Regions from separate parts of the Bradyrhizobium sp. NBAIM14 genome, predicted to be linked through region 1. Evidence: predicted binding sites of a transcription regulator. Region 1 holds the regulator's gene; each other region holds the start of a gene.

Region 1 (7,467 bases):
GCCTCGAAACCAAGGCCGGGAAGTGAAGCCATGAACCCGATCTATTCGCGCCGCCGCCGCTGGGACATCGTCATTCGCGGCCTCTGCATCGCAGCCGCCGCCTTCGGCGTCACCTGGCTCGCGCTGATCCTGGTCACGCTGCTCTACAACGGCTTGGCCGGGCTCAACCTCCAGGTCTTCACAGCTGACACGCCGCCGCCCGGATCGACCGAGGGCGGCCTGCGCAACGCCATCGTCGGCTCGTTGATCATGACCGTGATCGGCGTCGGCATCGGCGCGCCGCTCGGCCTGTTCGCCGGCACCTATCTCGCCGAGTACGGCCGCAACGACAAGCTGACCTCGGTGATCCGCTTCATCAACGACATTCTCCTGTCGGCACCCTCGATCATCATCGGCCTCTTCATCTATGGCGCGGTGGTGGTGCCGATGCGCGGCTTCTCGGCGATTGCGGGCGCGCTGGCGCTTGCCGTCATCGTGATCCCGGTCGTCGTGCGCACCACCGAAGACATGCTACTGCTGGTGCCGAATCCGTTGCGCGAAGCTGCCAGCGCGCTCGGCCTGCCGCGCTCGCTGGTGATCAAGCGCATCGCCTATCGTGCCGCGCGCTCCGGCCTCATCACCGGCGTGCTGCTGGCGACCGCCCGCGTCGCCGGCGAGACCGCGCCGCTGTTGTTCACGGCACTGTCGAACCAGTTCTTCAGCCTCGGCCTGAACAAGACGATGGCGAACCTGCCTGTCACCATCAACAACTTCGTGCAGAGCCCCTACGAGTATTGGAAGCAACTCGCCTGGAGCGGTGCGCTGTTGATCACCCTGACCGTGCTTGCCCTTAACATTGGCGCGCGCATCCTTGGCGCCGAGAGGACTGCAAAATGAGTGAAATGTCTGTTTCCGTCAGCGCACCGTCCGTTCATCCCGGCTCGCAGCCCCTGCCCGAGGCGCCCGCCAAGGTCACGGCGCGCAACCTCAACTTCTACTACGGCGACCACCACGCGCTGAAGAACATCAACCTGGCGCTCGGCACCAACCGCGTCACGGCGTTCATCGGCCCGTCCGGCTGCGGCAAGTCCACCCTGCTGCGCATCTTCAACCGGATGTACGACCTCTATCCGGGCCAGCGCGCCGACGGTCAGCTGTTACTCGACCATACCAACATCCTCGACCCCAAGCTCGACCTCAACCTGCTCCGCGCCCGGGTCGGCATGGTGTTCCAGAAGCCGACGCCGTTCCCGATGACGATCTACGAGAACATCGCCTTCGGCATTCGTCTCTATGAGAAGATCTCCAAGTCCGAGATGGACGACCGCGTCGAGAAGGCGCTGCGCGGTGGCGCGCTGTGGAACGAGGTCAAGGACAAGCTCAATGCCTCCGGCCTGTCGCTCTCCGGCGGCCAGCAGCAGCGTCTCTGCATCGCCCGCACCGTCGCGGTGCGGCCCGAGGTGATCCTGTTTGACGAGCCCTGCTCGGCGCTCGACCCGATCTCGACCGCCAAGGTCGAGGAGCTGATCCAGGAATTGTCCGAGAACTACACGATCGCGATCGTCACCCACAACATGCAGCAGGCGGCGCGCGTTTCCGACAAGACCGCCTTCATGTATCTCGGCGAGTTGATCGAGTTCGACGACACCAGCAAGATCTTCACGTCGCCGAGCGATCGGCGCACGCAGGATTACATCACCGGCCGGTTCGGCTGAGGAGACGGAACATGGGTTCTGAACATACCGTAAAGGCTTTCGACAGCGACCTTCAGGAGCTCACCCGCCTGGTCGCCGAGATGGGCGGCATCGCCGAGCGCATGATCGTCGATTCCGTCGACGCGCTGATCCGCCGCGACGTCGCGCTCGGCCAGCGCGTCGTCGCCACCGACGTCGAGCTCGACGCGCTGCAGAAGCGCATCGAGGAGCGCGCCGTGCTCACCATCGCCCGCCGCCAGCCGATGGCCGTCGACCTGCGCGAGATCGTCGGCGCGATGCGCGTTGCGACCGATCTCGAGCGCATCGGCGATCTCGCCAAGAACATGGGCAAGCGCGTCGCGGCGCTGGAGACGGATTTCCATCCGCTCAAGCTGTTCCGCGGCCTGGAGCACATGACCGACCTCGTGCAGCAGCAGGTCAAGTCGGTGCTGGACGCCTATGCCGCGCACGACCTGCCGGCGGCGATGGCGGTGTGGAAGGGCGACGAAGAAGTCGACGCCATCTGCACCTCGCTGTTCCGCGAGCTCCTCACCTACATGATGGAGGATCCGCGCAACATCTCGTTCTGCATCCACCTGATGTTCTGTGCCAAGAACATCGAGCGGATCGGCGACCACGCCACCAACATCGCCGAGACCGTGTTCTACATGATCGAGGGCCAGGCGATCACCGACAAGCGGCCGAAGGGCGACATGACGACCTTCGCCACGACGGTGCCGAACACCTGACGACTTAAGGAGCTACGACCACATGGGCGCACGCATTATGGTGGTTGAGGACGAGGAAGCTCTCACCGAGCTTCTTCGCTACAACCTCGAAGGCGACGGCTATGACGTCGAGACGGTGATGCGCGGCGATGACGCCGACACCCGCCTCAAGGAGCACATTCCCGATCTGATCGTGCTCGACTGGATGCTGCCGGGCCTGTCGGGCATCGAGCTGTGCCGGCGGCTTCGGACCCGGCCCGAGACCAAACAGCTGCCGATCATCATGCTCACCGCGCGCGGGGAGGAGAGCGAGCGGGTGCGCGGGCTTGCCACCGGCGCGGATGATTACATCGTCAAGCCGTTCTCGGTGCCGGAACTGCTCGCGCGCGTGAAGGGCTTGCTCAGGCGCGCGAGCCCCGAGCGCCTCGCCACCGTGCTCGCCTATGGCGATATCGAGCTCGACCGCGACAAGCGCCGCGTGGCGCGCTCGGGCCGGCCGATCGATCTCGGTCCGACCGAATATCGCCTGCTGGAGTTCTTCCTGGAGCATCCCGGCCGCGTGTTCTCGCGCGAGCAGCTGCTCGACAGCGTCTGGGGCCGCGACATCTACATCGACGAGCGCACCGTCGACGTCCATATCGGCCGCCTGCGCAAGCTGCTCAACCTTGGCCGCGAGCAGGACCCGATCCGCACCGTCCGCGGCGCCGGCTACGCGCTGGACGATCGCTTCGCGAAGGCTGAGCAGACGTAAGATCGGGCGAGTTGTTGGTTCTCGGCCGCGGCAACAATCTCGGTCGTGATCCCGGGGCGCGCGCAGCGCGAGCCCGGGATCTCAGCGCGAGCGCGCGCGCTCGTCGCGATCAGCCACAGGACGTGGTTTGGCGAAGACTCGGAGTGACCATCTCGCGCAACGATTGCGTTATGGATCCCCGCCTTCGCGGGGATGACACCGGAGTGATTGGGAGCCGTCATCGTGTGACGGCTGCAGCCTTGGCGATCAAGCTTGGCGATCAAAGCTTGGCGATCAGGAAATTCCGCAACCTCACCGCGTGCCCGGTTTCGGTGCTGCGCGACGGCGATCCGCTGCAGGCTGATAGGCCACGCGCGAATGCTGGGCACAATAGGGCAGGCCGGAGAGCGCCTTGCCGCCGCAGAAGAAGAAATCCGGGCTCGAGGGATCGCCGACCGGCCAGTGGCAGGTCGCCTCGTTCAATTCCAGCAGCGACAGCCGCTGGCTCATCGGCACCACGTTGTCGTAGGTAACCGGCTCGGCTTCCAACTCGACCTCGAAGGCCTGCGCCAGCGCGGTGTTGCCGCGCGCGACGGGGCGGGTCACCCGCATCATATGCTGCGCGGGCCGTGCCTTGCGCGGCCGCGGCGCTGCCGATGAAGGGCTCTTGGCGCGGCCGGACAGGCCGAGCCGGTGCACCTTGCCGATCACGGCATTGCGGGTCACATTGCCGAGCTCCGCCGCGATCTGGCTGGCCGAAAGTCCGGCCTCCCAGAGCTTCTTCAGCTGCTCGACGCGATCATCGGACCAGGTCAAAACCGTCATTGCACCCTTTCCCTCGCTGCGCGCCTGCCATCCTGGGGCCTTCGCAGCGAATGCTTTAGCCTTGAAAAACCCGTGCCGTCAGAATCCCTTAAGGCTCGCCGGGCGCGCTCAAGACGCCCGAACGTTTACGCCGGTACATGAGGACTTCTGGGATCAGAACTGCTGCACGAGATGTCGTATCTGACAGTCCAAACGCTACAATATGGCGTGACTCCCGCGCAAGAGTCCGCCGACTCGCTTCCACATGTTCCGTGGTGAAAAACCCGCAAAATCGGCACCGCAAGACTACGGAATCAGCGTTTCGCGAGGCTTTCCGGGCGGCATTGACACCCGTCTTGCCAGGCATAAGATAGTGCCACGTGCCGCCCTTAAAAGGCGGCACGTTTCGTTTTCCGGGGCCGGTCGATGGTGCGTCGCGCAATGCATGCCTCACACCGTCCGCAACATTCAAGTGACGTCATGACTAACAGCGCAGCGCCGCATTTGCTCCCCGTTTTCGCCAGGGCCGACCTCGGTTTCGAGCGCGGCGAAGGCTGCTGGCTGATCGCGACCAACGGCGATCGCTATCTCGATTTCACCTCGGGTGTTGCGGTGAATGCGCTCGGCCATGTCCATCCCGCGCTGGTCAAGGCATTGCAGGAGCAGGCGACCAAGCTCTGGCACATGTCGAATCTGTTCCAGAGCCCTGACGGCGAGAAGCTCGCAAGCCGCCTCTGCAATGAGAGCTTTGCGGACTTCGTGTTCTTCTGCAATTCCGGCGCCGAGGCGCTGGAAGGCGTGATCAAGCTGGTGCGCCACCATCACTTCTCCAAGGGGCATCCGGAGCGTTACCGCATGATCACCTTCGAGGGTGCCTTCCATGGCCGCACGCTGGCGACGCTCGCCGCCACCGGCTCTGCGAAATATCTCGAGGGCTTCGGTCCGCCGATGGACGGCTTCGATCAGGTGCCGCACGGCGACCTCGACGCCGTGAAGAAGGCGAGTGGTCCGCACACCGCCGGCATTCTCATCGAGCCGATCCAGGGCGAGGGTGGCGTTCGTTCTGCACCTCACGCCTTCCTGAGGGCGCTGCGCGAACTCTGTAACGAGCGCGGCCTGTTGCTCGCCTTCGACGAGGTGCAGACCGGCATGGGCCGCACCGGCGAGCTCTTTGCCTACAAGCGCACCGGCGTCACACCGGATGCGATGTCGCTCGCCAAGGCGCTCGGCGGCGGCTTTCCGATCGGCGCGGTGCTGGCGACCGCGGACGCGGCGGCCGGCATGGGGCCCGGCTCGCACGGCTCCACCTTCGGCGGCAATCCGCTCGCGATCTCGGCTGCCAACGCCGTGCTCGATGTCATGCTCAAGCCCGGCTTCTTCGACCACGTGCAGAAGATGTCGCTGCTGCTCAAGCAGAAGCTCGCCTCCGTGATCGATCGTCATCCCGAAATCGTCAGCGAGGTGCGCGGCGAGGGCCTCCTGATCGGTATCAAAGCGGTGGTGCCCTCGGGCGATCTCGTCGCGGCGCTGCGCGCCGAAAAGCTGCTCACCGTCGGGGCCGGCGACAATGTCGTGCGCTTCCTGCCGCCCCTGATCGTCACGGAAGCGGAGATCGAGGACAGCGTCGGCCGGTTAGAGCGCGCCTGCGCTGCGATCTCCTCCAGCCAGACCAAGCGGGCGGCAAGCTGATGAGCACGACGCCCAACAAAGCTCCCAAGCACTTCCTGGACATCAACGAGCTGCCGCTCTCGGAGCTCAAGAGCATGCTCGCCGCCTCTTCGGCGATGAAGGCGAAGCAGAAGGCGCAGCAGCCGGTCAGGCCGCTCGAAGGCAAGACGCTGGCGATGATCTTCGAGCGTCCCTCGACCCGCACCCGCGTCTCGTTCGACGTCGGCATGCGCCAGCTCGGCGGCGAGGCGATCATGCTCACCGGCGCCGAGATGCAGCTCGGCCGCGGCGAGACCATCGCCGACACCGCGCGGGTTCTGTCGCGCTATGTCGACGCCATCATGATCCGCATCCTCAACCATGATGCGCTGCTGGAGCTTGCGGCCAACGCCACCGTGCCCGTCATCAACGGTCTGACGCGGCGTTCGCATCCCTGCCAGGTGATGGCCGACCTCATGACCTATGAGGAACATCGCGGCCCGATCGAGGGCAAGACGGTGGCCTGGACCGGCGACGACAACAACGTGCTGGCGTCCTGGGCCCATGCCGCCGAGCGCTTCAAATTCCAGCTCAATGTCGCAACGCCGCCGGAGCTCGCACCGAAAAAGGTCATGCGCGACTGGATCAGGGCGACGGGCGCGCCGATCGTGCTCGGCACCGATCCGGAAGCCGCCGTGCGCGGCGCCGATTGCGTCGTCACCGACACCTGGGTGTCGATGGGCGATAAGGAGGGCGAGCACCGCCACAACGTGCTCAAGCCCTACCAGGTCAATGCCAAGCTGATGTCGCTGGCGAAGCGAGATGCGCTGTTCATGCATTGCCTGCCGGCCCATCGCGGCGAGGAGGTCACCGACGAGGTGATCGACGGGCCGCAATCGGTCGTGTTCGACGAGGCCGAAAACCGCCTGCACGCGCAGAAGGGCATTTTGGCCTGGTGCTTCGACGCGGTGAAGTAGGCCCGCCAGAGGCCCCGCTGCGGCCTCACACGCAATTGTCGTCCCGGACAAGCGCGCCAAAAGCGCGCGCAGATCCGGGACCCATAACCACAGGAAGTCGTTTGGCGAAGAGTCGGAGTTGCCATCTCGCTCGATGACGTGGTCCTGTGGTTATGGGTCCCGGGCTCGCGCGTTGCGCGCCCCGGGACGACACCGAGCTTGCTGTAGCGTTGTGCACCCTCATCGCATCCGGAACGCGCCCCCTTCCATTTCCGCCCTCCGACCCCAGATAAAGCGCCATGGTTTCCCAATCTCCTGACATGAACACCGGGCCTGAAGGCCCGGTTCGCGCGCCATCATCGGTTCCGATCGATGACGCCGTGCTGCCTTACGAGGTCGACGCGCTTGACGTGCGCGGGCGCCTGGTGCGGCTTGGCCCCGCGCTCGACGACATCCTCACCAAGCACGATTATCCCGCAGCCGTGGGCAAGCTGCTCGGCGAGGCCATCGTGCTGACGACGCTGCTCGGCTCGACGCTGAAATTCGAGGGCCGCTTCATTCTTCAGGCGCAGACCGACGGTCCGGTGTCGTTCCTGGTGGTCGACTACAAGGCCCCGGACCGCCTGCGCGCCTATGCGCGCTTTGACGCCTCGCGCCTGGGCACGGCCAAGGATTCCGGCACGCTGCTCGGCCGCGGCCATCTCGCCATGACCATCGACCAGGGCCCCGACATGAGCCGTTACCAGGGCCTGGTTGCGCTCGACGGCGGCAGCCTGGAAGACGCCGCCCACGAATATTTCCTGCGCTCCGAGCAGATCCCGACGCGCGTGCGCCTCGCGGTCGGCGAGGAGTGGCGCTCGAGCGACGGCGGCAAGCATCGCTGGCGCGCCGGCGGCATGCTGATGCAATTTCTGCCGAAGGCGCCGGAG
Region 2 (7,467 bases), on a different contig from region 1:
GTCAGCCAATCCGACGCGGTCTCACGGATTCGGCCGTAGTGATTCCACCCCACCGCCATCAGCCGCTCGCCGACATTGGCGCCGGCAGAGACCGCCATGCGCAGGCCCTGCGCGGGGTCTTGATGCACAAAGCCCCAATCGGTGCGGAACAGGAAGCGGCGCTCGGCCTCGCCGAGCGTCGTGAGATCGCGGGTGACGCCATCACGCATCCGATAGGACACATGGCCTGCACTCGGCGCGAGCTGGCCCGACAGCATTTGCAGCAGCGTCGACTTGCCCGAGCCGGATTCGCCGACGATCGCCAGCACCTCGCCGGGATAGAGCGAGAACGACACGTCGCGACAGGCATTGATGCGGCCGAACGACTTGCTGAGGGATTTTGCGACCAGCAGCGGCTCGTCGTTCTCGACCAGATTCTGATCAGCCATTCGCGGCCTCCTGCGCCTTATCCTTGTACGGCGCGGCACTGAGGCTGCCGTGATGGCCGGCGGCCTGGCGGCCCTCGCAATAATCGGTATCCGAGCAGACGAACATGCGCCCGCCCTTGTCGTCGGTCACGATCTCGTCGAGATAGGAATTCTCCGCGCCACAGAGCGCGCAGGGCGCGTTGAAGCGGTAGGGCTCGAACGGGTGATCCTCGAAATCGAGCGACACCACCTGGGTGTAGGGCGGGATGGCGTAGATGCGCTTCTCGCGGCCGGCGCCGAACAATTGCAGCGCCGGGGAATTGTCCATCTTGGGATTGTCGAACTTCGGCGTCGGCGACGGGTCCATCACGTAGCGCGCGTTGACCTTGACCGGATAGGCATAGGCGGTGGCGATGTGGCCGAAACGGGCGATGTCCTCGTAGAGCTTCACATGCATCAGGCCGTATTCGGCTAGCGCGTGCATGCGCCGCGTCTCGGTCTCGCGCGGCTCGAGGAAGCGCAACGGCTCGGGGATCGGCACCTGATAGACCAGCACCTGGTTCTCGTTCAGCACCGTCTCGGGGATGCGGTGACGGGTCTGGATCACGGTTGCCTCGTCCGTCGCCGTCGTGGTCGCAACGCCCGCGGTCTTGGCGAAGAATTTGCGGATCGAGATCGCGTTGGTGGTGTCGTCCGAGCCCTGGTCGATCACCTTCAGCACGTCCTGAGGCCCAAGGATCGCGGCGGTGACCTGCACGCCGCCGGTGCCCCAGCCATACGGCATCGGCATTTCGCGACTGGCGAACGGCACCTGATAGCCGGGGATGGCGATCGCCTTGAGGATCGCGCGGCGGATCATGCGCTTGGTCTGCTCGTCGAGATAGGCGAAGTTGTAGGCGGGCGCGTTCATTCCGCGGCCTCCTTCATGGCATCGGGCGCATTGGCATCGGCAAACTCTTGCCGCAACTTTCGGAGCAGGCCGAGCTCGGACTGGAAGTCGACATAGTGCGGCAGCTTTAGGTGCTCGACGAAGCCGGTCGCCTGGACATTGTCCGAATGCGACATCACGAACTCCTCGTCCTGCGCCGGGGCCAGCGCCTCCTCGCCGAGCTCACGGGCGCGCAGCGCGCGATCGACCAGCGCCATCGACATGGTTTTGCGCTCGCTCTGGCCGAAGGCGAGGCCATAGCCGCGGGTGAAGCACGGCGCCTCGGTCGCGGAGCCCTTGAACTGGTTGACCATCTGGCACTCGGTCAGCTCGATCGCCCCGAGCGGCACGGCAAAGCCGACATCTTCCGCGACAAATTCGACCTCGACCTCGCCGAAACGGATCTCGCCGACGAAGGGATGGTTGCGGCCGTAGCCGCGCTGGGTGGAATAGCCCATCGCGAGCAGAAAGCCTTCGTCACCACGCGCGAGGTTTTGCAGGCGCAAATCACGGTCCGCGGGGAAATTCAGCGGCTCGCGGGTGAGATCGCCGACGCTGGCGCCGTCCTCGGCTTCCGGCGATGCTTCGATCAGCCCGTCGCGGCCGAGAATGTCTGTCACGCGCGGCGTCGGCGCGGTGGAGGCTTCGGCCGCAGCCGGCCTCTCCGGCACAAAACCTTGGGCGAGCGATGGATCGAGCAGGCGGTGCGTGTAGTCGAAGGTCGGCCCCAGGATCTGGCCGCCGGGAATGTCCTTGAAGGTCGCCGACACCCGCCGCTGCACCCGCATGGTGCCGGTGTCGACGGGCTCGCTGGCACCGAAGCGCGGCAGCGTGGCGCGGAAGGCGCGAACCAGGAAGATCGCCTCGATCAAATCGCCGCGCGCCTGCTTGATCGCAAGCGACGCGAGCTCGCGGTCATAGAGCGAGCCTTCGCTCATGACGCGATCGACGGCCAGGCCGAGCTGCTCCGAGATCTGGTCGAGCGTGATTTCCGCAACGCTCTGGTCGCCGCGCCGCTTATGCGCGAGCAGGCGATGGGCGTTCTCGATGGCGCGTTCGCCGCCTTTGACTGCGACATACATGCTTCTAGCTTCCCTTGCTCACGATTCGCGTTGTGCGGGGGATCGCGACCACAGCGTCATCGGCGACCAGCACCACATCGATGCCGCGCGGAAACAGCGCCTCGTTGATATGCAGGCGCTCGAACAGGTCGAAAGGCTTGATCGACGCCTGCAGCGTGGCGACACCGTCAATGCCGGGGCCGCGCAGTTCGAAGCTGCGCCCGGCGGCGAGGCTGTCGACCTGGATGACCACCGTGGTCGAACGGTCCGGATACTCGCTGGTGCCGAACGCGAAGCGCTCGAGCGCAGGCAAGGCGCCGCCGTCACTGATGAGCGCGAAGGAAGCGATCGACGAATCCTGCACGACCGGCGCGCCGGTGTGGAACTTCAGCCACTTCGTCACGTCCGCGCTTTCCGCCATCCGTGCGTCGAGCCAGAGCGGCGTGTCGTGGTCGAACAGCGTCAGCGCGATCGCGGCGGTGCCTCGCATCATCGTATCAGGCGCGCCCGCCATCGGAACGATGCGCTGGACCGAGCCCGGCCGCGCCATGGCGTCCATGACCGAGCGAAAGGTCGATTGCGCCGACAGCACCTTGTCGGCGAAACCGGGCGGCAGCTCCGCAATCGTGGTCATGATCTCACCCCTCACCGCGCACCATGGTGTAGAAATCAACCTTCGTCGCGGCGGCCGCTGCCGCCGCCTGCTTGCGCCTGACCATAAGCTGCTCGCGCAACGGCGCGATAACGTCGCGCTCCACCGCTCCGCCGAAATCGCGGGACTGCACCAGCGCATCGCACAGCGCGATCAGCCGCGCCTTCTCACCGTCGCGGCCGAGCGTGTAGCCGAACCCGACCTCGCCGCTCGCAAGCCGCACCGCGGCGCGCGACACCGTCGCTTCGCCGAGATTGAACGGCGCGCCGTCGCCGCCGACCCGGCCGCGCAGCATGACGAGGCCGTTCTCGGGCGTGCGCAGATCCTGATGGTCCGGGAGGGCCAAGTTGCGGAGGCGAGCGGCGATCTCGCCCGCCTCCGCGTGCGCCAGCACCGCCATTGCGGCCTTGCGCTGGGCTTGCTGGTCGTTGTGCTGGGTCACTTGGTCCATCGAACCTTCTACAGAACTTGCCGCACCGAAGTTGTCTATGATAATAGACAACTTCATACGGACGCGCCATGACTGTTTCGTGACAATGCTGTGATTTCTGGAGTAGGGTTTCCCGCGACATGAGCATGCAGGACACAGCCTCCTCGGGCGTCGCGCTATGGCGCCTCGTGGCCGATGGCATCGAGCGCGGCATCGCCGACGGCCGCTTTGCGGCCGGCGACAAATTGCCGGGCGAGATGGAGATCGCCGAAACCTATCGCGTCAACCGCCACACCGTGCGGCGCGCGTTGGCAGCCCTCGCCGAGCGCGGCCTGGTGCGCGCCGAGCGCGGCAGCGGAACCTATGTCGAGGCGCAAAAGCTCGCTTATCCCTTGCGCTCGCGCACGCGCTTCTCCGAGATCGTCGGCGCCGATGGCCGCGAACCGCATGGCCGGCTGATCGAGGCGACCGATGACGTTGCGACGCGCGAGCTCGCACGAGAGCTGGGATTGAAGACCGGCGCGCCGCTGGTGCGGATCGAGGCGATTCGCCTCGCCGACCGCACCCCGATCTGTGTTTCCACCACCTGGCTCTCGGCTGACCTGTTCCCGGATGCAGGCGCCGTGTTCGCGGCAACGCGCTCGATGACGAAGCTGCTGGAGCATTTCGGCGTCCGCGATTATCGCCGTGGCGCAACGAGAATCACCGCGGGGATTGTCGACGCGAGCGACGCCGCACGGCTCGACCTGGCGCTGGGGCGGCCGATCCTGGTGGTCGACGCCACCGACCACGATCTCACGGGCAAGCCGCTGGTGACGAAGCACTCGCGCTTTGCGGCAGAGCGGGTGGAGTTTTTGGTGGAGAACGCTTAGATCAGAGCGTTTTCCAGCGAAGCCTGCCCTCGGACTTGATCCGGGGTGGAAACGATTTGCGTCGAGAAAACGCGTCAGAACAAAAATCAGAGCTCCGTTCCGATCCAATCGGAACGGATAAGACTGCAGCACGACGTTAGGCGACCGTCCGCTTGCCGATGATCGCGAAGCGCAGCTTGCCGGAAATCCAGTCGATCGACGATACAGTTACCAGGATCAGCAGGATCAGAAACGATACCTTCTGCCATTCCAGCACCCGGATCTGTTCGGCAAGCTGAAGGCCAATGCCGCCAGCGCCAACGATTCCGATGATCGTCGCCGATCGCGTATTCGACTCGAAATAGTAGAGCACCTGGCTCAGCAAGACCGGGAACACCTGCGGCAGCAATCCGAAGCGGACGCTGTGGAGATGGTTGCCGCCCGATGACCGAACGCCTTCCGCGGGGTTCTTCTCGGCGACCTCGATCGCTTCCGAGAACAGCTTGCCGAACGTTCCGAAATCGCTGCAGATCACGGCCAGGATGCCGGCAAACGGCCCCAGCCCCACGACGCCGACCCAGATCAGTGCCCAGATCAAAGTGTCGACTCCACGGATGGTATCGAGGCCACGACGCGTCAATAGGCGGATGATCCGGTTTGCAACCACGTTGCGCGCCGCCAGCAGGGATACCGGCAGCGCGAGCAGCGCGCCGCCCAGGGTGCCGAGAAACGCGATCGACACCGTCTCTCCGAGCGCATGCAGATATTTCAGAACCTCCGCCCAAGAACCCGGGTTGGGCGGCAACATGAGCTGGACGAATTCGCCCAGCCTGACCATGCCCAGGGAGAGCCGATTAAAGGGAATATCGAGCTGGACGATCCCGAACAGGAACAGCCCGACCGTCCCGCCGACGAGTATTGCGATCCTTCCCCGCTGCCACCAATCGGTCCGGAAGACGTCGGGATACCGATGGGCAATGCCGGCCCGGTTTTCAAAACTGAAGGAGCTCATCGGGTGCTTCCCTCCAGCCCGAGCAGGCGGTGTCGCAACCGTTCCGTCAGGAAGTCGATCAACATGACGGTAAGGACGATGAGCAGCAGGATGGCGCTGACGTCGGTGAAGTAGAACTTGCGAACCGCCTCGATCAGATCCTGGCCGATCCCGCCGGCGCCGACGAAGCCCATCACGGCCGCGCCACGCACGTTGATCTCGAACCTGAGCAAGGCATAGCTCACGAAGTTCGAGAGGACCTGAGGCAACGCGCCGAACCGAACAACCTGAACCCAGCTGCCCCCGCTTGCCGCCACCCCTTCGACCGGCTTGCTGTCGATGTTCTCGACAACCTCGGCGAATTGCTTGCCCAACGCTCCGGCGGTATGGATTGCAATCGCCAGAACGCCCGGCAGCGGCCCGAGACCAAAGGCCAGCACGAAGATCAGGGCAAACACGATCTCCGGCACGGTCCTGAAAAACTCCAGAACGCGCCGGGTGACGAAAACAGTCGTTCCTGATTTCACGAGATTGGCCGAGGCGAGGAAGCAAAGCGCAAAACCGCACAGCGCACCCGAGAGGGTGCCCATATAGGCTATCAGCAACGTATCCCCGAGAAGCCGTGCCCAGCGCGGCAATCCCCACAGCCACTCCGCCAAATCGCTCCATGCGGTCGCGAACGAAAATTTGGGTGCGATGCTGAGGAAATAGGCCGGGAAGCGCCAGAAATTCTCGACAAAATTTCCGAGACTGACCTCGCCCATCCAGCCCGCGGCAATGGCAACGGCGATCAGGACGGCGGCACCGAGCCATACGCGGCGGCGCTTGGCGGCAATTGCGGCCGCATAGCGATCGCCAAGCTCACGCAGCCTGGCTTCCGGAAATTCGGGAACTGCTGTTCGCATGGGATGTTCGCGAGAGCCGACGGGCAGATCTTGCGATCTGCCCGACTTGTCCAACGCTTCGTTTCCCTCAGGATTTCTGCTTGCGAATGCTGTCGACAAACTTGGTCAGTTCGATCACGGCGTCATACGCCTTGTGGTCGACCTCGACGTAGGGCAATTGCTTCCCCTCGTAAATCTTGTCGAAAGCCGCCTTGTCCTTCACCGCAATTTCCAGCACTGCTTTCTTGATCGCCGCCTTGAGGTCGTCAGGCAGGCTGCTGAGATAGGCCATCGGCGAGTTCACGATCTGCTCGGACTTCATGATGATCTTGAAATCAGCGGCCTTCGCCATGCCCTTCCGTTCCATCCGGAGCAGGTTCGATTCCTTCTCGTCGTTCCACCAGTTGAACGCCGCGTCGCAGGTGCCCTGGGAAAGCCCGATCACCGCGTTTTCATGGCTCCCCGAATAGACCACCTTGGCGAAGAACTTTTCCGGGTCGATGCCCATCTTGTTCATCGCGAAACGCGGCACGTTGTTGCCGGAAGTCGAATTGGGATCGACGAGGCAGAGGTTCTTGCCTTGCAGGTCCTTAATGTCCTTGTAGCTCGAATCGCTTTTGACATAGAGAACCGAGTAATAGCCTTTGGTGCCGTCGCCGTTCACCTCGATCGCGAACGGTTCGACCTTCGCGCCAATGATGTAGGCACGCGCGTAGGACGCCGGGCCGTACATCGCAATGTGAATGTTTCCTGCACGCTGACCTTCGATCACCGCGGCGTAGTCGTTGGCGATGCGCAGCGTGACCTTGGTTCCAAGCTCGCGGGACAGGTACTCCGTCAGAGGCGTCCAGCGGTTGGTGGTGCCGGAGGCATTCTCGTCGGGGACTTTTGCGAAGATCAACTCAGGATATTTTGCCTTCCAGTCCTGCGCCGCAGCGGCTGAAACTGAAAATGCCAGGGCCGCCGCAGCGGCAACGATCGTACGACGGTCTATCATGACGTCTCCCATTTCAAGGTTATGAAACTGTCGAGTTCCGGCTCTACGACCAGGCTCGATTTAAAGAAGCAGCGATCAGGCCACGGCAACCGTGCGGAGGGCAGGAACTGCCGTGCCGACCGATGCATCCGCGGGCGCAACATCCATGACTTCATTCGCCTCGAGATCGTACAGCTCGCGCGCGATATGATCGGTCAAGGCCGCCGGCGCGCCGTCGAACACCACCCGCCCCGCGGCCATCCCGATCAGGCGGTCGCAATAGCTGC
Region 3 (7,467 bases), on a different contig from region 1:
CTGATCCGCTTGCGCCACCAGCGTGGGCGGTAAATTCAGCCCCAACGCATTGGCTGTCTTGAGATTGAGCAGGAACTGGAATTCATTCGGTTGTTGGACTGGCAAGTCTGCGGGACGGGTTCCTCTCAAGACGCGGTCGACATAATCCGCCGAGCGACCGACGAGCTGCGTGATCGAGACTCCGTAAGACATCAGCCCGCCGTCCGTGACGAAGGACGGGAACGGATACATCGCCGGCAGACGATGCGCGGCCGCCAAGTTCAGAATCAATTGCCGATGAACGAGTGGAAATGCGTCGGGAAAGATCAGCAGCCCGCCGTCTGGCTGCTCTGCAAAGCGGGAGATCGCCTGTTCGAGCTCGGCGGCGTTGTGCGCCGGCGCCGGAACGAGCTGGAGCTGGACTGCCGGAATGGCCGCCTTCACGGACGGCATCAAGATCATGGGCGCCGTTCGCGGATTGAAGATTGCGGCAACCCTCCGTATCGCGGGTGCCGCCTGCTTGAGCAATTGCAGCCACTTGCCCGCCATTTCAGGCTCGAAGGTCGTGAACCCCGTGATATTTCCGCCCGGCTTGCCCAGACTTTGGACGAAACTGGCACCCACGGGATCGGCAACGACCGTGAAGATGATCGGCAAGGTCGGCGCGCGTCGCCTCAGGGCTTCCACAGAGGGAGTGCCGATTGCCAGAAGCACATCCGGCCCCCACTTCACGAGCTCCGCCGCCTGGGCATCGGCGACATTCGGATCGCCGGCCCACCAGCGATACTCGATATGGATGTTGCGCTCCTGTTCCCAACCGAGCTCGCCCAGACGCTGTCTCAGTTTCTGGTAGCCGGCCTGGCTCTCCGGATCGCTCGACCTGCCTCCCGCCAACACACCGATCCGCCGCACATTCCCCTGCGCGGATGTGCTCAGCGGATAGGCCGCCGCGCCTGCAACGAGCATGATGAATTCGCGCCGCCTCATGACCGTCGACCTCGCTGTCCTGCTTCACGGAAAAGGTCTGGGAAACATTACCCCTTCTTCTTGACATCCTTGACGTTGCTGAACTCGATGCCCTCGGCACGCTCCCGGGTGTAGCCGAGGTAGAACTCGTTCCGGGCGAGATAGACGGGATCGCCATCGACATCGTCGGCAATGCTCGAATTGTTCGCGGCGATGAAGCTGTCGAGCTTCTTGCGGTCCTCCGAGGAGACCCAGCGCGCCAGCTGGAACTCGCTGACCTCGAACTCGACCGGCAGCGAATATTCCGCCTCGAGCCGGGCCTTGAGCACGTCGAGCTGCAGCGCGCCGACCACGCCGACCAGCGCCGGGGCGCCGTCGCGGGGGCGGAACACCTGCACCACGCCCTCTTCCGACATCTGCTGCAGCGCTTCCTTCAGCTTCTTCGCCTTCATCGCGTCGGTGAGACGGACACGGCGGACGATTTCCGGCGCGAAGCTCGGCACGCCGACGAAGTTGAAATCCTCGCCCTCGGTCAGCGTATCGCCGATGCGCAGCGTGCCGTGGTTGGGAATGCCGACGACGTCGCCGGCGAAGGCTTCGTCCGCGACCGAGCGGTCCTGCGCGAAGAAGAATTGCGGGCTCGACAGCGGCATGCTCTTGCCGGTGCGCACGAGCTTGGCCTTCATGCCGCGGCTGAGCTTGCCCGAGCACAGGCGCGCAAACGCGATGCGGTCGCGGTGGTTGGGATCCATGTTGGCCTGGATCTTGAACACGAAGGCGCTCATGCGCGGATCGGTGGCCTCGACCTTGCGCTGGTCGCTGTCCTGCGCGCGCGGCTCGGGCGCAAACTTGCCGAGGCCCTCCAGGAGGTCTCCGACGCCGAAATTACGCAGCGCGCTGCCGAAATAGACCGGCGTCAGATGTCCCTCGCGGAACGCGTCCAGCTCGAACGGCTTCGACGCCTCGGTGACGAGCTCGAGCTCGTCCTTCACGGCGGAGACATCGAGATTGGCGTTGAGCTTGGCGAGCTCTTCGATCTCGATCTCGAGCGCCGCGCCGGTCTTGGCGCCACCGCCTTCGAGCAGGCGCACGCCGCCATTGACGACGTCATAGGTGCCGAGGAAGTCGCGGCCGCGGCCGACCGGCCAGGTCATCGGCGTGGTGTCGAGCGCCAGCGTCTTCTCGATCTCGTCGAGCAGCTCGAACACGTCGCGGCTCTCGCGGTCCATCTTGTTGATGAAGGTGATGATCGGGATGTCGCGCAGACGGCACACCTCGAACAGCTTTCGGGTGCGCGCCTCGATACCCTTGGCCGCGTCGATCACCATCACGGCGGAATCGACCGCCGTCAGCGTGCGATAGGTATCTTCCGAAAAGTCCTCGTGGCCCGGCGTGTCCAGCAGGTTGAAGACGAGGCCTTCGAACTCGAAGGTCATCACCGAGGTCACCACCGAGATGCCGCGTTCGCGCTCGATCTTCATCCAGTCCGAACGCGTGTTGCGCCGCTCGCCCTTGGCCTTGACCTGGCCGGCGAGGTTGATGGCGCCGCCGAACAGCAGCAGCTTTTCGGTCAGCGTGGTCTTGCCGGCGTCGGGATGGGAGATGATCGCAAAGGTCCGCCGCCTCGCCACCTCGGCGGCAAGCGGGGAACGGGCCGGCGATTCGGCTGTGGTGGCGGCGATGTCGGACATGGCGGGAGCGTGTGGCAGGGAAAACGGGCCTGATCAAGCCTCATTTGGTGATTGCGAAGGTTTCCGGCCAGCCCCATATCCCCCTTTTGGGAGGACGACCTCCCTGCCCATCAGCACACCAGCCGCGGGGACGACCCTGCCTTGAATGGAGGGTCGTCATGGCCTGGAGCATCCTGTTCGTCGCCGGTCTCCTCGAGATCACCTGGGCCATCGGCCTGAAATACACCGAGGGCTTTAGCAAGCTTGTCCCGTCCGCGGTCACGCTCGCGGCCATGGCCGGCAGCGTCATCCTGCTCGGATTTGCGCTCAAATCCCTGCCCGTCGGAACCGCCTATGCGGTCTGGACCGGCATCGGCGCGGTCGGCACCGCGACGCTCGGCATGGTTCTGTTCGGCGAGCCGGCGACGGCCTTCCGCCTCGCCAGCATCGGCCTGATCGTCGCCGGCATCATCGGACTGAAGCTCGTCACTTGACGAGCTGGACCACCCACCAGGTCAGCGCGGCCACGATGCCTGAGGCCGGGATCGTGATCACCCAGGCATAGACGATGGAGCTTGCGACGTTCCAGCGCACGGCCGAGACGCGGCGGGCGGCGCCGACGCCGACGATGGCGCCGGTGATGGTGTGGGTGGTCGAGACAGGAACCCCGAGGTAGGTCGCCATGAACAGAGTCACCGCGCCCCCGGTCTCGGCGCAAAAGCCCTGCATCGGGGTCAATTTCGTGATGCGCAGGCCCATGGTGCGGACGATGCGCCAGCCGCCCATCAGCGTGCCCAGCGCCATCGCCGCCTGGCACGACAGCACCACCCAGAACGGCACCGAGAACTCGCTGCCGAGATGGCCCTGCGAATAGAGCAACACCGCGATGATGCCCATGGTCTTCTGCGCGTCGTTGCCGCCATGGCCGAGCGAATAGAGCGAAGCGGAGACGAATTGCAGGATGCGGAAGGCGCGGTCGACCGCGAACGGCGTCGAGCGCACCGAGGCCCAGGACACGATCGCAACCAGCGCCATTGCGAGCAGGAAGCCAACCAGCGGCGACAGCACGATCGCCAGCACGGTCTTGGACAGGCCGCTCCACACCGCGGCCGAAATACCGGCCTTGGCCAAGCCGCCGCCGACGAGCCCGCCGATCAGCGCGTGCGACGACGACGATGGAATGCCGAGCGCCCAGGTCACGAGGTTCCAGACGATGGCGCCGACGAGGGCTGCGAAGATCACCTGGGCGTCGACGACCGCAGGATCGATGATGCCGGTGCCGATGGTCTGGGCGACGTGCAGCCCGAACACCAGGAAGGCGATGAAATTGAAGAACGCGGCCCAGAACACCGCGAATTGCGGTCGCAGCACGCGGGTCGAAACGATGGTCGCGATCGAATTGGCGGCGTCGTGCAGGCCGTTCAGGAAATCGAACAGCAGCGCGACGGCGATCAGGCCGACCAGGACGGGAAAAGCCAACGCAGCATCCACGGCGGCCCTGCCCTACACTTGCTCGATGACGATGCTGTTGATCTCGTTGGCGACGTCGTCGAAGCGGTCGGCGACCTTCTCGAGATGGTCGTAAATCTCGACGCCTACGATGAAGTCCATCGCATTGCCGTCGCGATGCTTGAGGAACAGCTCCTTCAGGCCGATGTCGTGGAGATCGTCGACACGGCCCTCGAGCTTGCCGAGCTCCTCGGTGATCGCGGTCAGCATGGCGACGTTCTTGCCGATCTCCTGCATCAGCGGCAGCGCACGGCCGACCAGATTGGCGCATTCGATCAAGAGTCCGCCGATCTCGCGCATCGGCGGCTCGAAACTGCGCACCTCGAACAGCATCACGGCCTTGGCCGTCTGCTGCATCTGGTCGATGGCATCGTCCAGCGACGTGATCAGGTTCTTGATGTCGCCGCGGTCGAACGGGGTGATGAAGGTGCGGCGCACCGCCGTCAGCACCTCGCGGGTGATATTGTCGGCGTCGTTCTCGAACTGGTTGACGCGCTGGCAATAGACCGGCGTCTCCTCGCCCCCGTTGAGCATGCCCTGGAGCGCGACCGCGCCCTGGATCACGGTCTGGGCATGGCGGTCGAACAGGTCGAAGAACCGCTCTTCCCTGGGCAGGAACGCACGAAACCATCGCATCATGGGGACAAACTACCGGTTGGAAAATGGTCAGGCCCGCAAGGGCTGTCACAAAACTGTCATAGACCATTTTCGATCCGCGCGCGTGTCGCCTCACGCCCGCGGAGCCGGATCATCCACCGCTTTCATGCATCAATGAAACTGATGCAATACCAGTTACTTAGAGCGATCGCCGGAAGTAATGCGCGATTTCGCCGACGACGCCGCGGCGGAAGGTGAGCACGCAGACCACGAAGATCGCGCCTTGGATCACCGTCACCCACTGGCCGAAGCCGGCCAGATATTGCTGCATGGCGATGATCACGAAGGCGCCGACCACGGGACCGAAAACGGTGCCGAGCCCGCCGACCAGCGTCATCAGCACGACCTCGCCCGACATCGTCCAGTGCACGTCGGTGAGCGAAGCGTTCTGCGCCACGAACACCTTCAGCGCACCGGCAAGTCCGGCGAGCGTCCCCGACAGCACGAAGGCCAGGAACTTGTATTGGTCGGTGCGGTAGCCGAGCGAGATCGCGCGCTGCTCGTTCTCGCGGATCGATTTCAGCACCTCGCCGAACGGCGAGTTGATGATGCGGAAGATCAGGAGGAAGCCGGCGAGGAAGCCGACCAGCACGACATAGTACAGCACCGTCGGCTTGGACAGATCGAGCACGCCGAACATGCGTCCCTGCGGGATGCCCTGGATGCCGTCCTCACCATGGGTGAACGGGGCCTGGAGATAGATGAAGTACAGGAGCTGCGACAGCGCCAGCGTGATCATCGAGAAATAGATGCCCTGGCGTCGGATCGAGATGTAGCCGGTGACGATCGAGAGCACGAACGCCGCGGCGACGCCGACGAGAATGCCGAGCTCGGGCGGCAGCGCCCAGACCTTCAGCGCATGCGCGCTGCAATAGCCGGCCGTGCCCAGAAACATCGCGTGGCCGAACGACAGCAAGCCGCCATAGCCGACCAGCAGATTGAAGGCGCAGGCGAGCAGCGCAAAGCACAGCGCCTGCATCACGAAGAACGGATAGACGCCCGTGAACGGCACCGCTGCGAGCAGCAGCGCCATCACTGCGAATACAATCATCTCGTCGCGCATTGCGCGCGGGGTCACAGGAAGCGTGTCGTCCGTCAGGGTTGTCATCTCAGGCCGCCCTTCCCGTCAATCCCGTCGGCTTCACCAGCAGCACCAGCACCATCAGCACGAACACGACGGTGTTGGAGGCCTCGGGGTAGAAATACTTGGTCAGGCCCTCGATCACGCCGAGCGCAAAGCCGGTGATGATGGAGCCCATGATCGAGCCCATGCCGCCGATCACCACCACCGCGAACACGACGATGATGAGGTCGGCACCCATCAGCGGCCGCACCTGGTTGATCGGCGCCGAGAGCACGCCGGCAAGCGCGGCAAGGCCGACGCCGAGACCGTAAGTGAGCGTGATCATGCGCGGCACGTTGATGCCGAAGGCACGCACCAGCGTCGGATTTTCAGTGGCGGCGCGCAGGTAGGCGCCGAGCTGCGTCTTCTCGATGAGAAACCAGGTCGCAAGGCACACCGCCAGCGAGAACACGACGACCCAGCCGCGGTAGATCGGCAGGAACATGAAGCCGAGATTCATGCCGCCCCTGAGCTGCTCGGGAATGGCGTAAGGCAGGCCCGAGGAGCCGAAATAGTTCTGGAACACGCCCTGCACGATCAGCGCGATGCCGAAGGTCAGGAGCAGGCCGTAGAGATGATCGAGCCCGGTTAGCCATTGCAGCATGGTCCGTTCCAGGATCATGCCGAAGATGCCGACGATGATCGGCGCCAGCAGCAGCGCCCACCAATAATTGATGCCACCAAGGTTCAACAGGAAATAGGCGACGAAGGCGCCCATCATGTAGAGCGCGCCGTGGGCGAAATTGATGATGTTGAGCATGCCGAAGATGACGGCAAGCCCGAGACTGAGCAGCGCGTAGAACGAGCCGTTGATCAGTCCCACCAGTAGCTGAGCGTAGAGAGCCTGCATCGATCCCGCACCCGGTCCCTTCTATTCCTCAAAGACAGGCCGGCGCCGTTGCGCGCCGGCCCGCATCGTTCACCGTTACTTCTTCACCAGCGGACAGGCGCTTTCCGACAGCGGCCGGAAGGCCAGGTCGCCGGGGGTCGTGCCGATCAGCTTGTAATAGTCCCAGGGGCCCTTGGATTCCTCGGGCTTCTTGACCTCGAACAGATAGGCCGGATGCAGCTTGCGACCGTCCGCACGGATCGTTCCCTTGCCGAACAACGCATCGTCGGTCGGCATCTCCTTCATCTTGGCGACCACCTTGGCCCCGTCATGCGGATTGCCGCCCATCGCCTCCAGCGCCTTGAAGTAGTGCAGCAGGCCCGAATAGACGCCGGCCTGCACCATCGAGGGCATCGCCTTGTTCTTCATCCGCTCGGAAAAGCGTTTGGAGAAGGCGCGCGTGCCGTCGTTCATGTCCCAATAGAAGGTCTCGGTGAAATTCAAGCCCTGCGCCACCTTCAGACCGAGCGAGTGCACGTCGGTGATGAAGAGCAGCAGACCCGCAAGCTTCTGGCCGCCCGAGACGATGCCGAACTCGGACGCCTGCTTGATGGTGTTGGTGGTGTCGCCGCCGGCATTCGCCATGCCGATGATCTTGGCTTTGGAGGCCTGCGCCTGAAGCAGGAAGGACGAGAAGTCAGCGGTATTCAGGGGATGCTTGACGTTGCCGATCA
Region 4 (7,467 bases), on a different contig from region 1:
GACGAGGTCGTGGTCAACGTGCTCGGCCGCGACATTCCGGCCAAGATCAGCAATTTGCGCACGATCGACTGGCAGGGTCTCGGCATCAATTTCGTCCTGGTGTTCTCGCCCAACGCCTTCAAGGGCGCGCCGCACACCCATATCGCGACGCTGACAGAAGCGGGCGGAAAGGCGGCGGGCGACGGCAAGATCATCAAGGAGGTCGCCGACGCCTATCCGATGGTGACGAGCGTGCGCGTGCGCGAGGTGATGGAGACGGTCGGCTCTGTGGTGACCAATCTGGCCCTGGCGATCCGCGGCGCCAGCGCCGTGACGCTGATCTCGGCGATCCTGGTGCTGGGCGGGGCGCTCGCCGCCGGCCACCGCCACCGCGTCTATGATGCGGTAATCCTCAAGACCCTCGGCGCGACGCGGCTGCGGCTGCTCGGCGCCTATGCCCTCGAATACCTGCTGATCGGCCTTGCCACCGCGGTGTTCGGGGTGATCGCGGGCAGCATCGCGGCCTGGCTGATCGTGACGCGGCTGATGACGCTGAGCTTCGTCTGGCAGGCCGGCAGCGCCGCCGGCGTGGTCGCCGCCGCGCTGGTCGTGACCGTCGGGCTCGGGCTTGCCGGCACGCTGCTGGCATTGAACAAAAAGCCCGCGACGGTGTTGCGAAATTTGTGACAAAATGTAGCGGCTGATCGAGCTGCCCGGAATCGGCCCGGTTTCCGCGATTAACCACGCTACCCCGTCAGCTTCGCGTCAGGATTGACGCCGAGGGCGACATTCAGCCGCGCGTGGAAGGTTGCGGCGAATGTGTTAGTTTCCCACATATCGGATGGGTTCGGAGTCCCGATTGTGAGCCAAAATTCAGTCGGCTGGCAGCGGTCTCCGAGATAGAATTTGACGAACCGGCGGCATGGCGACCCTCGTGCCGGACCGGACCAACCAACGGGAATTCGACCATGTCGGACCTAGACCGTAACTACGCTTCTCCTTTCGGCAGGGCCGCCGGGCGTGTTGACGCCGCGACGGTCGATGCCGGCCTGCGCGCCTATATGCTGCGCATCTACAACTACATGAGCATTGGCCTGGCCATCACCGGCCTTGCCGCGCTCGGCGTCTACATGGCCGCCGTGACCGACGTTCCGACGGCGGACGCCGTCCGCGTCGGCAAGGTGTTCCTGACACCGTTCGGCTACGCCATGTTCGTCAGCCCCCTGAAGTGGCTGTTCATCCTGGCGCCGCTCGCGATGGTGTTCGTGATCTCGGCGGGCATCAACCGTCTGGCACCCTCGACCGCCCAGATCCTGTTCTGGGTGTTCGCGGCGCTGATGGGCATCTCGCTGTCGTCGATCTTCCTGGTGTTCACGCACACCTCGATCGTGCGGGTGTTCTTCATCACCGCGGCGACCTTCGGTGCGCTGAGCCTCTACGGCTACACCACCAAGCGTGACCTGACCGGCATGGGCTCGTTCCTGTTCATGGGCCTGATCGGCATCGTTCTCGCCAGCCTGGTGAACCTGTTCCTGGCCAGCTCGATGCTGCAGTTCATCGTGTCGGTGGTCGGCGTGCTGGTGTTCTCGGGCCTGACCGCCTGGGATACCCAGCGGCTGAAGAACGACTACATCTACGGCTATGCCTCGGCCGGCGGTGACGTCGCAGAGCGTTCGGCCATCACCGGCGCACTGTCGCTGTACCTGAACTTCATCAACCTGTTCACGCTGCTGCTGCAGCTCCTCGGCCAGCGCGAGTAAGCTCTGAGACGAGAGAACGGACACGAACCCCGGCCGAAAGGCCGGGGTTTTTGTTTTGAGGGTACGGCCTCTCCCCGTCATTGCGAGGAGCTCGCGACAAAATTGCGCAGCAATTTTGCGCCGATGCGACGACGCAATCCAGAGCCCCTCCGCAGATGCATTTCTGGATTGCTTCGCTGCGCTCGCAATGACGGGTGTGGAGGCAGCGCAGCCTCTTCCGGCCCCTCAGGGAACGCTCTATCCTTCCCCCATGTCCGCACCCGATATCAGGCCCACCACCGAGGCCGACCTCCCCGCCGTCACCGCCATCTACCAGCAGGCCGTCCGCGAGGGCACGGCGACGTTCGAGCTGGAGCCGCCCGACCTCTCGGAAATGACGCGCCGCTATCGCGCGCTGATCGACGGCGGCTATCCCTATTTCGTCGCCATGCTGGACGGCCGCGTGGCCGGCTATGCCTATGCCGGCGCCTACCGGCCGCGGCCCGCCTATCGCTTCACGGTGGAGAACTCGATCTATCTCGATCCGTCCTTCCACCGCCGCGGCGTCGGCTCAATGCTGCTGGAACGGCTGATCGTCGAATGCGAAGCGCGCGGCTTTCGCCAGATGATCGCTGTCATCGGCGATTCCGCCAATGCCGGGTCGATCGGCGTGCACACAAGGTGCGGCTTCAAGATGATCGGCACACATCCCAGTGTCGGGCTGAAATTCGGCCGCTGGCTGGACACCGTGATGATGCAACGCGACCTCGGCGAGGGCGCAAGCACGGTGCCGGGGAAGTAGTTCATCCGTCATTCCGGGGCGATGCGCAGCATCGAACCCGGAATCCATTGAACGGCAGGGGCGGTGGAGGGATGGATTCTCGGGTGCGCAATTGCGCACCAGCTCGCGACTTCGTCGCGCCCCGGAATGACGATCGATGGTTCGTCTACACCACCGCCAGTTTGCGATCGATCACCAGCAGCACCCGCTCGAGCTCGTGGCCGCGACGCAGGATCAGGCCGGTCGCCGAGATCACGCTGTACATGCCCTGCTTGCGCGCGAGGCGCGGGTCCTTCTCGATGCGATAGATCGGCACTTCCGAGGCGCGGCGATAGACCGAGAACACGGCGCGGTCCTTCAGGAAGTCGATGGCATAGTCGCGCCATTCGCCGTCGGCGACCATGCGGCCGTAGAGATTGAGAATCCGGTGCAGCTCGAGCCGGTTGAACGTCACCCGGTTCGGCTGCGCATGCGCCGCGGCAGGACGCGCCGCCGCGCGCTGCTCGCTCGGATCGGCATCCTCCGACGTCAGACTCATGGGAAGCGCCTCCTCATCGCACGGCTACCCGCGTCCGCCAAGATCGTCCCGGAACCGCGTTCGTGACAATTGCATGATTGCGCCAACCGTTCCGCATCGCAAGGGGCTCGACCTATCGAATCGGCGTCGCATAAGGGCCCACGCAAGGGTGGAACTCCGTCGCGGCAAACCGTCACGGGATCGTTAGCAGGAATCATAGTATCGCCGCTTTTCCGCCAACCGCCTGCCGCCCTGCACTGCGAAAAGGGTGACGTGCGTTGACCCGGTCCTTTCGGTTCCGGATTCCTCAGCCCCCAGCCCCCCGGGGTCGAACAGGATCGGGTCTGTACGCACGACAAGGAGGGCCAACGCAAGTTGGTCCTTTTTTGTTTGTGCCGAGATGTTTCCGGTCTGCCGTCATTCCGGGGCGCGCGAAGCGCGAGCCCGGAATCCATTTACCATCACACAAGCTGAGAAATGGATTCCGGGTTCGCGCCAAGAGGCGCGCCCCGGAATGACGAGCATCAATTGCTGAGACGTTCTGCCTGCTTCAATGCAGCGACGTGTAGGCCGCACCCAGCATCGGGCCCGGCCTCTCGCGGCTGCCGTCCTGGACGTAGACCACCGCGCCGTCGACGCCGTCGCGCGTGAGGTTCTCGATCGGCACCGTCCAGCTCTCCGGACGGCCGGTCCAGTCGCCGACCTTGAGCAGGCTGCGCACCACGTTGTGATAGGTGACCTGCTGTCCCTTGTTCTCGCCGCGGGTGATCGCGATCGGCACCGACTTCGCGATCGAGCAGATCCAGACCTCGCCGCGCGAGACCGTGGGCTCCTTGCTTGCGGCTACCGACACGTTGATCTGCTTGCCCGAGAGCGACATCGTCACCGGCACGCTCATCACGCCAGTGCCCTTGTCGGTCTTGCCGATCGCGTTCTCGATGCCGGTGCGATCGCTGCCGATGACATGGGTGGAGCCGTTGACCACGACCTGCGGCGTGTAGACCTCGCGGTCGCCGCGCATGCGCGAATAGGCACGCTGCCGTGCAGAGAAGCGCGAATCCGCCAGCGTGTCCTTCCAGCCGAGATAGTCCCAATAATCGATCGGCATGCTCAGCGCGATGACGGAGGGGTCCTTGGAGAGATCGCCGATGATCTGGTCGGCGGGCGGGCAGGAGGAGCAGCCCTGCGAGGTGAACAATTCGACGACGGCGCGGGGTTCAGCTTCGGCAGGACGAATGACGGCGATGATCGCACATATGCCGAGAGCTCCCGACCAGAGGGCGCCGGACCAACGTGGAATCAGATGGGAAGCCGTCATTGTCGTCATGTCGAACGCCGCACACCGTTGCTCTCAGAGGGAAATCTTATCGCCGGATGGTCACCGTAGTCTTACGGGGCGCGGTACATTCATCCATCCGGGCCACCGTCCAAAGGGAGGTTTTCCGCCGGGCGGGCCCATCTGAAGCGTACCGCAAACGCGCGAAGGCGGCCTTTGATAGGCCGCCTTCGTTAAGGCTTCTACTCACTTCGCAGTGAGCCATCATTCACAAATCCGCGTTTACGCCGCGAGCTTGCGCAGCACGTAGTGCAGGATGCCGCCGTTGCGGTAGTAGTCGAGCTCGTCCAGCGTATCGATGCGGCAGAGCAGCGAAACGCGCTGCAGCGAACCGTCGCCGGAGACGATCTCCGCGGTCAGCTTCTGGCGCGGCTTGAGGTCGCCGACGAGGCCGCGGATGGTCACCTTCTCGTCGCCCTTTAGCCCAAGCGACTGCCAGGAGGTGCCTTCCTCGAAGGTCAGCGGCAGCACGCCCATGCCGACCAGGTTGGAGCGGTGGATGCGCTCGAAGCTCTGGCAGATCACGGCGCGCACGCCGAGCAGGCGCGTGCCCTTGGCGGCCCAGTCGCGCGAGGAGCCATTGCCGTACTCGGCACCCGCGAACACCACCAGCGGCACCTTCTCTTCCTGGTACTTCATCGCGGCGTCGTAGATCGACATCTGCTCGCCGTCGGGCCAGTGCTTGGTCAGGCCGCCCTCGGGGATGTTTCCGTCCGCGCCCTTCAGCATGAAGTTCTTGATGCGGATGTTGGCGAAGGTGCCGCGCATCATCACTTCATGATTGCCGCGACGCGTGCCGTACTGGTTGAAGTCGGCCGGACGCACCTGGTGCTCGCTGAGATATTTGCCGGCGGGCGAGGTGAGCTTGATCGAGCCGGCCGGCGAGATGTGGTCGGTGGTGATCTTGTCGCCGAACATGGCGAGGATGCGCGCCTCGACGATGTCGGTGACCGGCTCCGGCTCCTTCTTCATGCCTTCGAAGTAGGGCGGGTTCTGCACATAGGTCGAAGACATGTTCCAGCGATAGGTCTCACTCTCGACTGTCTTGATCTTGCGCCAGTTGGTGTCGCCCTTGAACACGTCGGCATACTTCTTCTTGAAGATCGACGCGGTCACGAACTTCTTCATGAAGGCGTTGATCTCCTTGGTCGTCGGCCAGATGTCCTTCAGGTACACCGGCTTGCCGTCCTTGCCCTCGCCGAGCGGCTCGGTGGCGAGGTTCTTGGTGACGCTGCCCGCGAGCGCGTAGGCGACCACCAGCGGCGGCGAGGCCAGGTAGTTCGCCTGCACATCCGGCGAAACGCGGCCTTCGAAGTTGCGGTTGCCGGAGAGCACGGCGGCCGCGACGACGCCATTGTCGTTGATCGACTTCGAGATCTCCTCGGGCAACGGACCGGAATTGCCGATGCAGGTGGTGCAGCCGAAGCCGACCAGGTTGAATCCGACCTTGTCGAGATCGGGCTGCAGACCGGAATTGGCGAGATATTCCGCGACCACCTGGCTGCCGGGGGCGAGCGAGGTCTTCACCCACGGCTTGGCCTTGAGGCCCTTCGCAGCCGCATTGCGCGCGAGCAGGCCGGCGCCGATCAGCACGCTCGGGTTCGAGGTGTTGGTGCAGGAGGTGATCGCGGCGATCACGACGTCGCCATGGCCGATGTCGAAGTTCTTGCCTTCGACGGGGAAGCGCTTGGCCGGCTCCTCGGCCTTCTTGTACTCGCTGGCGAGTGCGAGCGAGAAGCCGTCCGCGACGGTGGGCAGCGCGATGCGGCCTTCGGGACGCTTGGGCCCGGCCATCGACGGCACGACGTCGCCGAGGTCGAGGGTCAGCGTTTCCGTGAACACGGGGTCGGGCGACTTGGCGGTGCGGAACAGGCCCTGGGCCTTGGCATAGGCCTGCACCAGCGCGACGCGGGCCGAGGCACGGCCGGAGGTCTTGAGATAATCGAGCGCGGCGGCATCGACCGGGAAGAAGCCGCAGGTCGCGCCGTATTCGGGCGCCATGTTGGCGATGGTCGCCTTGTCGGCGACCGAGAGGTGGTCAAGGCCCGGGCCGAAGAACTCGACGAACTTGCCGACCACGCCGAGCTTGCGCAGCATCTGCGTCACGGTGAGCACGAGGTCGGTCGCGGTGACGCCTTCCTTCAGCGCGCCCTTCAGCTTGAAGCCGACGACGTTGGGCAGCAGCATCGACAGCGGCTGGCCGAGCATGCAGGCTTCCGCCTCGATGCCGCCGACGCCCCAGCCGAGCACGGCAAGACCGTTGACCATGGTGGTGTGCGAATCGGTGCCGACCAGCGAATCGGGATAGGCCACCTCGAAGGTGCCGGTCTTCTTGCCGACCGTCATCTTCTCCTTCTTGGTCCAGACCGTCTGGGCCAGATATTCGAGATTGACCTGGTGGCAGATGCCGGTGCCGGGCGGCACGACAGAGAAGTTCGAGAACGCCTTCTGGCCCCACTTCAGGAACTCGTAGCGCTCCTGGTTCTGCTTGTATTCCTCGGTGACGTTCTTGCCGAAGGCCTTGTTGTCACCGAAGAAGTTCACGATCACGGAGTGGTCGATGACGAGGTCGACGGGCACCAAGGGGTTGATCTTCTCAGGCTCGCCGCCGAGCTTCTGCATCGCGTTGCGCATCGCGGCGAGGTCGACCACCGCGGGCACGCCGGTGAAGTCCTGCATCAGCACCCGCGCCGGGCGGAAGGCGATCTCATGCTCCAGCGACTTCTTGCGCAGCCATTTCGAGACCGCGACGATGTCTTCCTTCTTGACCGAGCGGCCGTCCTCGTTGCGCAGCAAATTCTCGAGCAGGACCTTCATCGAATAGGGAAGTTTCGAAATTCCCTTCAGACCATTCTTCTCGGCGGTGGGCAGGCTGTAATAGACATAGGTCTTGGCGCCGACCTTGAGAGTCTTTTTGCATTTGAAGCTGTCGAGCGAGGTCATGGAGGAGATCCCAATTGCTAGTTATACCCGGCAGGGTATTTTAACACCGTCAGCGTATCAGGCTGGGCCGCTTGCAGGGGCAGGTTGAGTTGCTGCATCAAGTAGTTCCGGGCTTATAGAAGCTTTCTAACCGCGCCGCCACAGCCACTATCGTGCCGCAGCAATTCGCGAG

Evidence for each region. Region 1 encodes PhoB, which activates phosphate uptake and scavenging genes when phosphate is short. Its sites were predicted from a motif close to TGTCATNNANCTGTCAT; they were not measured.
Region 2: the regulator PhoB is predicted to act here: its motif matches at 3,568-3,584, upstream of phnF (phosphonate metabolism transcriptional regulator PhnF).
Region 3: the regulator PhoB is predicted to act here: its motif matches at 4,807-4,823, upstream of I6F28_RS15145 (DUF47 domain-containing protein).
Region 4: the regulator PhoB is predicted to act here: its motif matches at 3,100-3,116, upstream of I6F28_RS26420 (DUF2794 domain-containing protein).

Annotation. Positions count from the first base shown of each region.
Region 1 is NZ_JADYVQ010000010.1:11,153-18,619, reverse strand. Features, by position in the region: gene pstC (phosphate ABC transporter permease subunit PstC) at 1-26, shown strand, start outside; gene pstA (phosphate ABC transporter permease PstA) at 31-876, shown strand; gene pstB (phosphate ABC transporter ATP-binding protein PstB) at 873-1,694, shown strand; gene phoU (phosphate signaling complex protein PhoU) at 1,706-2,422, shown strand; gene phoB (phosphate regulon transcriptional regulator PhoB) at 2,445-3,152, shown strand; gene I6F28_RS22575 (GcrA family cell cycle regulator) at 3,444-3,956, opposite strand; gene I6F28_RS22570 (aspartate aminotransferase family protein) at 4,416-5,624, shown strand; gene argF (ornithine carbamoyltransferase) at 5,624-6,559, shown strand; gene I6F28_RS22560 (Hsp33 family molecular chaperone) at 6,838-7,467, shown strand, end outside.
Region 2 is NZ_JADYVQ010000007.1:179,550-187,016, forward strand. Features, by position in the region: gene phnK (phosphonate C-P lyase system protein PhnK) at 1-428, opposite strand, end outside; gene I6F28_RS19575 (alpha-D-ribose 1-methylphosphonate 5-phosphate C-P-lyase PhnJ) at 421-1,317, opposite strand; gene I6F28_RS19580 (carbon-phosphorus lyase complex subunit) at 1,314-2,417, opposite strand; gene phnH (phosphonate C-P lyase system protein PhnH) at 2,422-3,030, opposite strand; gene phnG (phosphonate C-P lyase system protein PhnG) at 3,035-3,499, opposite strand; gene phnF (phosphonate metabolism transcriptional regulator PhnF) at 3,619-4,350, shown strand; gene phnE (phosphonate ABC transporter, permease protein PhnE) at 4,487-5,341, opposite strand; gene phnE (phosphonate ABC transporter, permease protein PhnE) at 5,338-6,225, opposite strand; gene phnD (phosphonate ABC transporter substrate-binding protein) at 6,293-7,201, opposite strand; gene phnC (phosphonate ABC transporter ATP-binding protein) at 7,277-7,467, opposite strand, start outside.
Region 3 is NZ_JADYVQ010000005.1:169,893-177,359, reverse strand. Features, by position in the region: gene I6F28_RS15165 (ABC transporter substrate-binding protein) at 1-966, opposite strand, end outside; gene I6F28_RS15160 (peptide chain release factor 3) at 1,014-2,636, opposite strand; gene sugE (quaternary ammonium compound efflux SMR transporter SugE) at 2,795-3,109, shown strand; gene I6F28_RS15150 (inorganic phosphate transporter) at 3,102-4,106, opposite strand; gene I6F28_RS15145 (DUF47 domain-containing protein) at 4,119-4,763, opposite strand; gene I6F28_RS15140 (branched-chain amino acid ABC transporter permease) at 4,921-5,889, opposite strand; gene I6F28_RS15135 (branched-chain amino acid ABC transporter permease) at 5,891-6,754, opposite strand; gene I6F28_RS15130 (ABC transporter substrate-binding protein) at 6,830-7,467, opposite strand, start outside.
Region 4 is NZ_JADYVQ010000013.1:187,248-194,714, forward strand. Features, by position in the region: gene I6F28_RS26405 (ABC transporter permease) at 1-666, shown strand, start outside; gene I6F28_RS26410 (Bax inhibitor-1/YccA family protein) at 948-1,739, shown strand; gene I6F28_RS26415 (GNAT family N-acetyltransferase) at 1,990-2,520, shown strand; gene I6F28_RS26420 (DUF2794 domain-containing protein) at 2,666-3,037, opposite strand; gene I6F28_RS26425 (DUF1223 domain-containing protein) at 3,567-4,343, opposite strand; gene acnA (aconitate hydratase AcnA) at 4,575-7,295, opposite strand.